3 regions of the Bacillus sp. CIS52 genome follow, and region 3 is predicted to be linked to each of the others. Evidence: predicted binding sites of a transcription regulator. Region 3 holds the regulator's gene; each other region holds the start of a gene.
The links. Region 3 encodes Rex, which represses fermentation and respiration genes when NADH is low (regulators of the CRP and FNR family bind a similar motif). Its sites were predicted from a motif close to TTGTGAAATATTTCACAA; they were not measured.

Region 1 (3,281 bases), on a different contig from region 3:
ATCAGGTCCGCCTTGAAGAACCGCAATCTGAGTGTGTCGAATATTTCCCATTATGCATCTGATGTGTCTGCGGACAAGTTGGTCACATGGGTGGAATCACATGATACGTATGCCAATGATGAGGAAGAGTCTACATGGATGAGCGATGACGATATCCGTTTAGGCTGGGCAGTGATCGGTTCCCGCTCAGGAAGTACACCTCTTTTCTTTTCCAGACCTGAGGGCGGAGGAAATGGTGTAAGATTTCCCGGAAAAAGTCAAATAGGCGATCGCGGGAGTGCCTTATTTAAAGATCAGGCGATCACTGCGGTCAATCAATTTCACAACGAAATGGCCGGGCAGCCTGAGGAACTCTCAAATCCGAATGGCAACAATCAAATCTTTATGAATCAGCGCGGCTCAAAAGGCGTTGTGCTGGCAAATGCAGGATCGTCTGCCGTTGCCGTCAATACGTCAACGAAATTACCTGACGGCAGGTATGATAATAGAGCCGGCACCGGTTCATTTCAAGTAACGAACGGCAAACTGACAGGCACGATCAATGCCAGATCCGCGGCTGTTCTTTATCCGGACGATATCGGAAATGCGCCTCATGTCTTCCTTGAGAATTATCAAACGGGAGCAGTCCATTCTTTCAACGATCAGCTGACGGTCACCCTGCGTGCAAATGCGAAAACAACAAAAGCCGTTTATCAAATCAATAACGGGCAGCAGACGGGATTTAAGGACGGAGACCGATTAACGATCGGAAAAGGAGATCCAATCGGCACGGCATACGACATCAAGTTAACCGGAACGAACAGCGAGGGTGCAGCAAGAACCCAAGAATACACGTTTGTCAAAAAAGACCCGTCTCAAGCCAACATCATTGGCTATCAGAATCCGGACCATTGGGGCCAGGTAAATGCTTATATCTATAAACATGATGGAGGCAGGGCCATAGAATTAACCGGATCGTGGCCGGGGAAAGCCATGACTAAGAATGCAGATGGAATTTACACGCTGACGCTGCCTGAGAATGCGGATACGGCCAACGCCAAAGTGATTTTTAACAATGGCAGCGCCCAAGTGCCCGGACAGAACCAGCCCGGCTTTGATTATGTGAAGAATGGTTTGTATAACAATTCTGGTTTGAATGGCTATCTTCGGCATTAATGAATAGAGAAATCAGGATTTCTCAGAATGCCTGACTAAGCGCCGCCTTCAATGATTTTTAATCAAGCTGAAAAGATGACAGAATCCTAAAACCCAACCGTTTTAGGATTCTGTCAAAAATCTGGGGGGTTTTCAAGACAAAACTTTTCTCTTGCAAAAGTTTGTGAAATAGTGCACAATATAAATGTGAAATACTTCACAATAAAAACAGACACCACGAAACACTGGAGGATAAGCATACATGATGAACGAACGAGTGAACAAAGTAGCATTAATCGGAGCAGGTTTTGTTGGAAGCAGTTATGCATTTGCGTTAATTAATCAAGGGATCACAGATGAGCTTGTGATCATTGATGTAAATAGAGAAAAAGCCATGGGAGATGTCATGGATTTAAATCACGGAAAGGCATTTGCGCCTCATCCGGTGAAAACGTCTTACGGAACGTATGAAGATTGCAAGGATGCCGATATCGTGTGCATCTGTGCCGGAGCCAACCAAAAGCCGGGCGAAACGAGACTTGAGCTGGTTGAAAAAAACCTCGCCATTTTCAAAGGCATTGTCGGTGAAGTCATGGCAAGCGGATTTGACGGCATCTTCCTCGTTGCCACAAACCCAGTCGACATTCTCACTTATGCGACATGGAAATTCAGCGGTCTGCCGAAAGAACGCGTCATCGGCAGCGGCACGACACTGGATTCTGCGAGATTCCGTTATATGCTGAGTGAATATTTCGGAGCCGCTCCGCAAAACGTACACGCCCACATTATCGGCGAGCACGGCGATACCGAGCTTCCTGTATGGAGTCACGCTAATATCGGCGGAGTGCCGGTGCAGCAATTGCTGGAGAAAAATGCAGCTTACAAACAGGACGAGCTGGATCAGATCGTGGACGATGTGAAAAACGCCGCCTATCATATTATTGAGAAAAAAGGCGCGACATATTACGGAGTGGCGATGAGCCTCGCCCGCATCACAAAAGCGATTTTGCGTAATGAAAACAGTATTTTAACCGTCAGCACATATCTGGACGGGCAATACGGTGTAAACGACGTCTTTATCGGCATTCCGGCCGTCGTCAATCGGAACGGCATCGCCGGTGTGACGGAACTTGAACTGAACGAAACAGAACAGCGTCAATTCAGCCATAGCGCAAACGTGCTGAAAGACATTCTCGCTCCGCATTTCGCGGAGTAAACAAAAAAGCAGTACATGGCAAATGCCATGTACTGCTTTTTTTAATTCGCTTTTTTCGCCATTTCCTGAGAGGTTTTTACTCTCGCTTTTCCCATAAACAAAATGGTGATGGCTGCGATGACGATCGGCGCCAGAGCAAGCGTGAATACATACGTGATGCTCTGCGACATTGCGTCAATAATTTGGTCCAGAATGTGCGGCGGAATATGAGCGCGCGTGCCGGCCTGGAAAATGTCCTGAGGATTTCCGATGTTCTGCATCGCGCCGCCCGCTCCTTTCATGCCGCTGAATGAATCGGTCAGCTTGTTGGTAAACACATTCGTCTGGATGGTTCCGAAAATCGTCACACCGAGCGTCATGCCGAATGATCTCAAAAACGAGTTTGTTGAGTTGGCGCTCCCGCGGTAGCGCGGCTCGAGATCGTTCATGGACGCGGCCGGCAGCAGTGAAAAGTTGAAGCCGACGCCGAATCCTGAGATCAGCATGAATACCGTCAGCATCGTGCGCGCCGTATCCGGAGTCATATTGGAAAGCAGCAGCATTCCGATAAAGAAAGCGACCACGGAGATCAGCATCAAATTACGGAACCGTACTTTCGTCTGGAAAATTCCGCCGATCATACTTCCGATAACAGAACCGATCATCATCGGCGTCAAAATAAAGCCCGCGCTTGTCGCGGTGCTGCCGTACACAGCCTGAACGAAAATCGGGATAAATACCGCTAAAATCACAAATGTGGCTCCGTAAAGGAAAGCAAGAATCTGTGCCGTAGCAAATAAACGGTTTTTAAACATCCAAAAAGAAATAATCGGTTCTTCCGCTTTTCTTTCTACAATGAAAAAGGCGATAAAGAACACGGCGAACACAGCGAACAGACCGATGATCTGAACGGAGTCCCAATCATACGTTTTTCCGCCGAGCTCAAGAGCGA
Region 2 (3,281 bases), on a different contig from region 3:
TTTTTCAGCTTCTTTGTACAGGTCAATGCCGTTTTTATCGAAAGTCGGGTAGGACGGCAGCCACCCTAATCGCGCCGCCAGCACATTGTAATCGGCGTGATGCTTGTAGCGGGATGAAGAAGCGATCGGTGAAGCCAAGTCACTGATCGGCTGGTCTTCGTAACGCCACTGGTCTGTCGCAAAGTAGAAAAATGAGGTGCCGTTTTGCAGCTTAGGCACGCCTTCCCAGTCCTTTGCATTTGCGATCGTTTGCCACCCTTCAGCAGGACGGAGCTTTTCCTGACCGACATAATGAGCCCAGCCTCCGCCGTTTACGCCTTGTGCGCCTACCAATAAAACAAGATTTAACACCGCGCGGTAGATTGTGTCGGAATTGAACCAGTGGTTAATCCCCGCTCCGACGATAATCATGGACCGGCCGTCTGTATCAATCGCATTTTGAGCAAACTCCCTGGCAATCTGTATAACGGCTTCTCTTTTAATTCCTGTGATCTGTTCCTGCCAGGCAGGTGTAAACGGACGAGGATCATCATAGGATACAGCTGATTGTCCGCCGATACTCCGGTTCACGCCGTAATTGGCCAATATCAAGTCAAACACGGTCGTGACACACACCTCTTCGCCGTTCAGGTCCAATTTTTTAATAGGAAGATCCCGCTTGAGCACTTTGTTTCCGTCATTTGAAAAATACGGAATGCGCACCGAGCCGATTTCGTCCTCCATTCCAAGCACAGAGAGTCGGGGTTCAATCGGTTCCCCGGTGTCTTCATCGATCATATGCAGGTTCCATTTCTGCCGTCCGTCCCAGCGGGAACCCATTGTTCCTTGCGGTATGGCAAGAGCGCCTGTCTGATCATTCCAGACCGCAGGCTTCCATTGATCATGCTTTGTCTGCCGCCCGATGTCCTTCGCATGCAGAAACCGGCCCGCTGTGTATACACCGTTTTCTTTTGACAGAGTGACGAGGAATGGAAAATCCGTGTATTGCTTCGCATACTTGATAAACCGCTCCGTCTCTTGATTCACGTAAAATTCCTGCAAAATGACATGCCCCATTGCCATCGCAAGCGCCCCGTCAGTCCCTTGGCGGATACTGAGCCAGTCATCGGCGAACTTTGAGGATTCCGCAAAATCCGGACTGATCGAAATGACCTTAGCGCCTTTATAGCGGGCTTCCGCCAAAAAATGTGCGTCAGGCGTTCTCGTTAACGGAACGTTGGAACCCCATGTGATGATATAGCCTGAATTGTACCAATCACTGCTTTCCGGAACGTCCGTCTGGTCGCCCCAAATTTGCGGGGACGCCGGCGGAAGATCCGCATACCAGTCATAGAAACTGAGCATAGGGCCGCCGATTAAAGACATGAATCGCGAACCTGATGCGTGGCTGATCATGGACATCGCCGGAATCGGAGAAAAGCCGACATTCCGGTCAGGCCCGTATTTCATGACTGTATACAGCAGAGAGGCTGAAATCAGCTTCAGCACCTCAGACCATTCAGCGCGCACAAATCCGCCTTTCCCTCTTGCCTGTTTATAAGACTTCGCTTTTTCAGGATTTTCAACAATTGATTTCCAGGCATCAAGCGGATTTTGATGCGCCTGCAGTGCTTCCCGCCACAAATTGACCAGCACACCGCGCACGTACGGATATTTCACACGGAGCGGGCTGTAGATGTACCACGAAAAACTGGCGCCCCGCGGACAGCCTCTCGGTTCGAAATCAGGCATATCCGGGCCTGTTGATGGATAATTCAAGTTTTGTCCTTCCCACGTGACAATTCCGTTTTTCACGTAAATATTCCAGCTGCAAGAACCCGTGCAGTTGACGCCGTGGGTGGAGCGAACGACTTTGTCGTACTGCCATCTGTTTCTGTATACATTCTCCCAATCACGATCTTCGCTAGTGGTTTGGCTATGTTTATTTGAATGATGTTCGATAGGAGAAAAATAGTTTAATCTCCTGAACAGCGGACTCATTTTCTTTTTCTTCATGATCGTTCACTCCTTCCGAGTCAGGTGATGCTACGTACACTATAAACAGAGAGAGCGCATTTCCTTGTGAACTATGTCACACACTCTGCTTTTTTCACAAAACATTCACACAAAGGAGCAGGAAAGACGGCGGCGTTCATGGCAGGACGTTTTCTTTCAAAGAAAAAAACCGGTCCTCTTTAAGAACCGGGTTCAGCGTTTTCATCGCGTGATGTATGCAGATACCTCAAAAACAACTGATAGGAACAAAAGACATTTTGCTGAAGCATCGCCAAAAAATTCATTTGCAGCCGCGGATGGTAAGACATCATCTGCTTAAAAATGGAATATGGAATATGTAGTGCCAGAATGTCCGGTGAGGCATTGACTGAGATAAAAGGCGATAAAGAATGCCCGCCTTTTTCATCAATCGGAAACACATCGCCTTTTTCCCACAGCGCAACAGTTTGCGATCCTTCAGGCAGCCTGCTGTCCTTAAAACGGATACTGCCTTTTAATACAATATAAACGGATTGTGAATGAAGAAAGGATGGGGACTGATCAGATGAGCCGCTGATAAACGTCCCGTTTTTCAGCAAAGTTTCGACAATGGACAGGGGCACTTCGTTAAACATAGGAAGTTGTTTCAGAAATAATAAATAGTGACACTGATTCATAGGAAAGCCTCCTGTGCTATTGATAGCTTTAGTGTAGCCCGATTGAGCCCGCGCGGCAGTGATGTATTTCACAGCTTGTATGATGAATATCACTTATCAGGAGGATGCCTGCATTTATAATGACATATAAAAGGAGGATTTCGATGAAGGTGATGATTCCGAATCAGCACGGCGCATGGGCGATGCTGCTGATTCCGTTTTTACTCGGCATGGTCAAAGGAGGCCCGGTTTTTTGGCATATTCCGCTCTTTCTGGGCTGGCTTTTCCTTTACTTGGCGGTTTATCCCGTTTCGCTCGCCTTGAAAAAGAAACGGCTCAACCCCTATCAAAAGTGGATATCTATTTACGGTTTTCCGGCATGCTGCTTTTTGATCATTTCTATCTATCATAAACCGCAGCTCGTCTGGGTCGGCCTTTCTTTATTGCCGCTGTTTCTTATCCATATGCATTATGCCCGCCAAAAAAACGAACGGGCGCTCGTGAATGATATGGCAGGTGTTCTGTTCTTTTGTTCAGGCGGGCTTGCGAGCTGCTGGCTGGGGACGGGAACCCTTGACGGCTGGGCTTGGTTTATTCTCTCTCAATCTGCTTTATTTTTTATCGGAAGTTCCTTTTATGTGAAGTCGGTCA
Region 3 (3,281 bases):
TGATAGCCGCCTTTATCCTTGAAGTCCTGCTGAAGCCTGTCATAGGTTTTCATCAGCGTCTCAAGCTCCGCGGGGGCGGCCGTAGCCATCTTTTCTTCAATAGAACGCATTTCTTTTTCCATTGCTTTCAGGAAATCAAAAACACTCAGCAGTTCTTCTTTTATGGTAAGCTGGGATTCCAAGCCTGTGTGCTGGGCAAGATATCCCATCGTTAATTCTTTCGGTTTGATTAATTCACCCTTTTCATATGAAAGGTGACCTGCGATAATTTTAAGGAGAGTTGATTTGCCGGCTCCGTTTCTGCCTACAATGGCGATGCGATCCCGAGATCTGACTTCAAGCTTTATATTGTTTAAAATAGGATCAGCGCCAAAAGATTTGGACAGCTGATTAATTTGTAAGATCATCATATTATTTCACCTCTGTTATAATAAGTTAAGTGTAGCTTATCAACCTGCTGTCAGCAAACAATACATCAGAATTGGAACATTATAGGATAAGACATCAGGGAGAAAATAGTGTATGATCAGAAGTAAGGAGAGTTTAAATATGAATGGATTTTCTCATTTTAATGAAGAAGGCCGTGCCCGCATGGTGGATATAAGCGATAAATCTTCAACAGTCCGTACTGCCGCTGCGATATCCAGCGTACACATGAAGCATGACGTGTACAGCAGAATCAAAAACCGCGAGATCGGAAAAGGAGACGTACTGGCTGTCGCACAGGTGGCCGGAATCATGGCTGCAAAGCAGACCTCAGCGATTATCCCGATGTGCCACCCGCTTTCTTTAAGCAGCGTCGACATTTCATTCGGCTGGGAGGAAAAGGATTCCGAAGCCGTTCTTCATATACAGGCAAGCGTAAAAACGAAAGGGAGTACAGGTGTGGAAATGGAAGCGCTAACTTCCGCTTCAGTCTGCGCTTTGACCGTTTATGACATGTGCAAGGCGCTGGATAAAGGAATGGTCATCGGCCCGACCTGCCTCATGGAAAAAACGGGAGGCAAAAACGGTGATTTTAAAAGAGATGCATCTGAGTATAAAGTGGAGGACCAATCATGAACAAGGATCAATCAAAAATTCCGCAGGCGACAGCAAAACGGCTGCCGCTTTATTACCGCTTTTTAAAGAATTTACACGCGTCAGGAAAGCAGCGCGTTTCATCTGCTGAACTGAGCGATGCGGTAAAAGTCGATTCGGCCACGATCCGCCGGGATTTTTCCTATTTCGGGGCGCTCGGCAAAAAAGGATACGGCTATAATGTGGATTACCTGCTGTCATTTTTCAGAAAAACATTGGATCAGGATGAAACGACGAACGTCATTTTGATCGGTGTCGGGAATTTAGGGACGGCGTTTCTTCACTATAATTTCACAAAAAATAATAACACAAAAATATCTATGGCTTTTGATGTGAATCAGAGTAAAATAGGAACTGAGGTAGGCGGTGTGCCTGTCTATGATCTTAATGATTTAGAACTTCACATTAAGGATGAACCCGTGGCGATTCTTACCGTTCCGGCGGTTGCCGCGCAGTCAATCACCGATCGGCTCGTGTCGCTCGGAATCAAGGGGATCCTTAACTTTACGCCGGCCCGTTTGAATGTGCCGGATCACATTCGAATTCATCATATAGATTTAGCTGTAGAGCTTCAATCATTGGTTTATTTCTTAAAGCATTATTCTGTTTTGGAAGAAATTGAATAACGAAAGGAGGAGCTGCACATGATCGGTCCTGGAAGCCTGGCTGTTATCGGTGTGGTGGCGGTGATTATTTTCGGTCCGAAGAAGCTTCCCGAGTTAGGAAAAGCCGCGGGGGACACGCTTCGTGAATTTAAGAACGCCACTAAGGGATTAGCCGGTGAAGAAGAGGAAAAAAAGAAAGAAGAACAGTAAGATAGGATGACGCGTATGAGAGTGAATCAAATGACGCTTGTGGAGCATATTGCCGAACTTCGGAAACGATTGCTGATTGTGGCGTTATCCTTTACGGTTTTCTTTATTGCCGGCTTTTTTCTGGCAAAACCTATCATTGTGTATCTTCAAAAAGCCGATGAAGTAAAAGAGCTCACCCTTAATGCTTTTAACCTGACGGATCCGCTGTTTATCTTTTTGCAGTTCGCGTTTATTATCGGCATCATTTTGACTTCGCCGATTATTCTCTATCAGATTTGGGCGTTTGTCAGCCCGGGGCTGTATGAGAAGGAGCGCAAAGTAACACTCAGCTATATTCCGATTTCGATCGTGCTGTTTGTCGGCGGTGTGTCATTTTCTTATTATATTTTATTTCCGCTGGTCGTTGATTTTATGAAGCGGGTCTCGAATGACTTGGATGTCAATCAGGTGATCGGAATCAGCGAGTACTTTCATTTTCTGCTGCAGCTGACAATTCCGTTCGGGCTGCTGTTTCAGATGCCGGTGCTGATCATGTTTTTAACGAGGCTCGGGGTTGTCACGCCGATGTTTTTATCGAAGATCAGGAAGTACGCGTATTTTGTGCTGCTCGTGATCGCCGCGATGATTGCGCCGCCTGAGCTGCTGTCTCACTTGATGATTACGATTCCGCTTTGCATTTTATATGAGATCAGTATCCTGATCTCAAAAGCGGCGTACCGGAAAAGGCAGACCGGCAGCAGTGAATCCGATCAGGACGTATCAGCATAAAAAAAGCCATTTCTCCATGATGAGAAATGGCTTTTCTTTTATTTTTGATTTTTCTTCACTTTAAATGAGAAAGCGAACATTTTAAACGAGATGCTGATATTATAAGCGGCGAAAACCATCAGCAGTATGGAATAAAAAGACCACATGCTTCCCGGCGAGCTTGCGGCCAAATACGTAAAGATACAGCCGACTGCGAAATAAATCAAGCCCCAAGTCATTGGGTTCCTCATACAAACAATCCTCCAATAATTAATTGCATTTGTTCACTATGCTGTTCAATATATTTTTGGGCGGGGCCGAGCTGCATGACCACGACAATGGTATTCATCATGACATGGGCGAATATCGGCACAATAATCCGTTTCGTCTGCACATACAAGAACGCAAAGGTAAAGCCCATAGCCGTATATAGCAGCAGGTGTGTGAGGTCCTGATGCACAATGCCGAAAATGACGGAACTGATCAGTCCGGCGAAAAAGAAATTCGTTTTTTCATATAATACACCGAAGATGATCTTCCGGAAAATGATTTCTTCAAGAATCGGCCCGACGATAGAAGAAACGATAATCATGAGCGGCATGGCTTTAATAATGTTGAGAATGGCTTTCGTGTTTTCAG

Region 1: a site for Rex is predicted at 1,340-1,357, ahead of ACH32G_RS17740 (L-lactate dehydrogenase). Genes of this name have one in related genera too.
Region 2: a site for Rex is predicted at 2,060-2,077, ahead of ACH32G_RS06555 (nitrate reductase subunit alpha). Genes of this name have one in related genera too.

Annotation. Positions count from the first base shown of each region.
Region 1 covers NZ_JBIUFR010000006.1:124,988-128,268, forward strand. The annotation lists gene amyE (alpha-amylase) at 1-1,155, shown strand, start outside; gene ACH32G_RS17740 (L-lactate dehydrogenase) at 1,397-2,350, shown strand; gene ACH32G_RS17745 (MDR family MFS transporter) at 2,392-3,281, opposite strand, start outside.
Region 2 covers NZ_JBIUFR010000001.1:1,367,983-1,371,263, reverse strand. The annotation lists gene ACH32G_RS06555 (nitrate reductase subunit alpha) at 1-1,995, opposite strand, end outside; gene ACH32G_RS06550 (Crp/Fnr family transcriptional regulator) at 2,175-2,651, opposite strand; gene ACH32G_RS06545 (YwiC-like family protein) at 2,795-3,281, shown strand, end outside.
Region 3 covers NZ_JBIUFR010000004.1:264,240-267,520, reverse strand. The annotation lists gene ACH32G_RS15795 (ABC-F family ATP-binding cassette domain-containing protein) at 1-410, opposite strand, end outside; gene moaC (cyclic pyranopterin monophosphate synthase MoaC) at 550-1,062, shown strand; gene ACH32G_RS15785 (redox-sensing transcriptional repressor Rex) at 1,059-1,706, shown strand; gene ACH32G_RS15780 (twin-arginine translocase TatA/TatE family subunit) at 1,725-1,895, shown strand; gene tatC (twin-arginine translocase subunit TatC) at 1,902-2,663, shown strand; gene ACH32G_RS15770 (YdiK family protein) at 2,702-2,893, opposite strand; gene ACH32G_RS15765 (CPBP family intramembrane glutamic endopeptidase) at 2,890-3,281, opposite strand, start outside.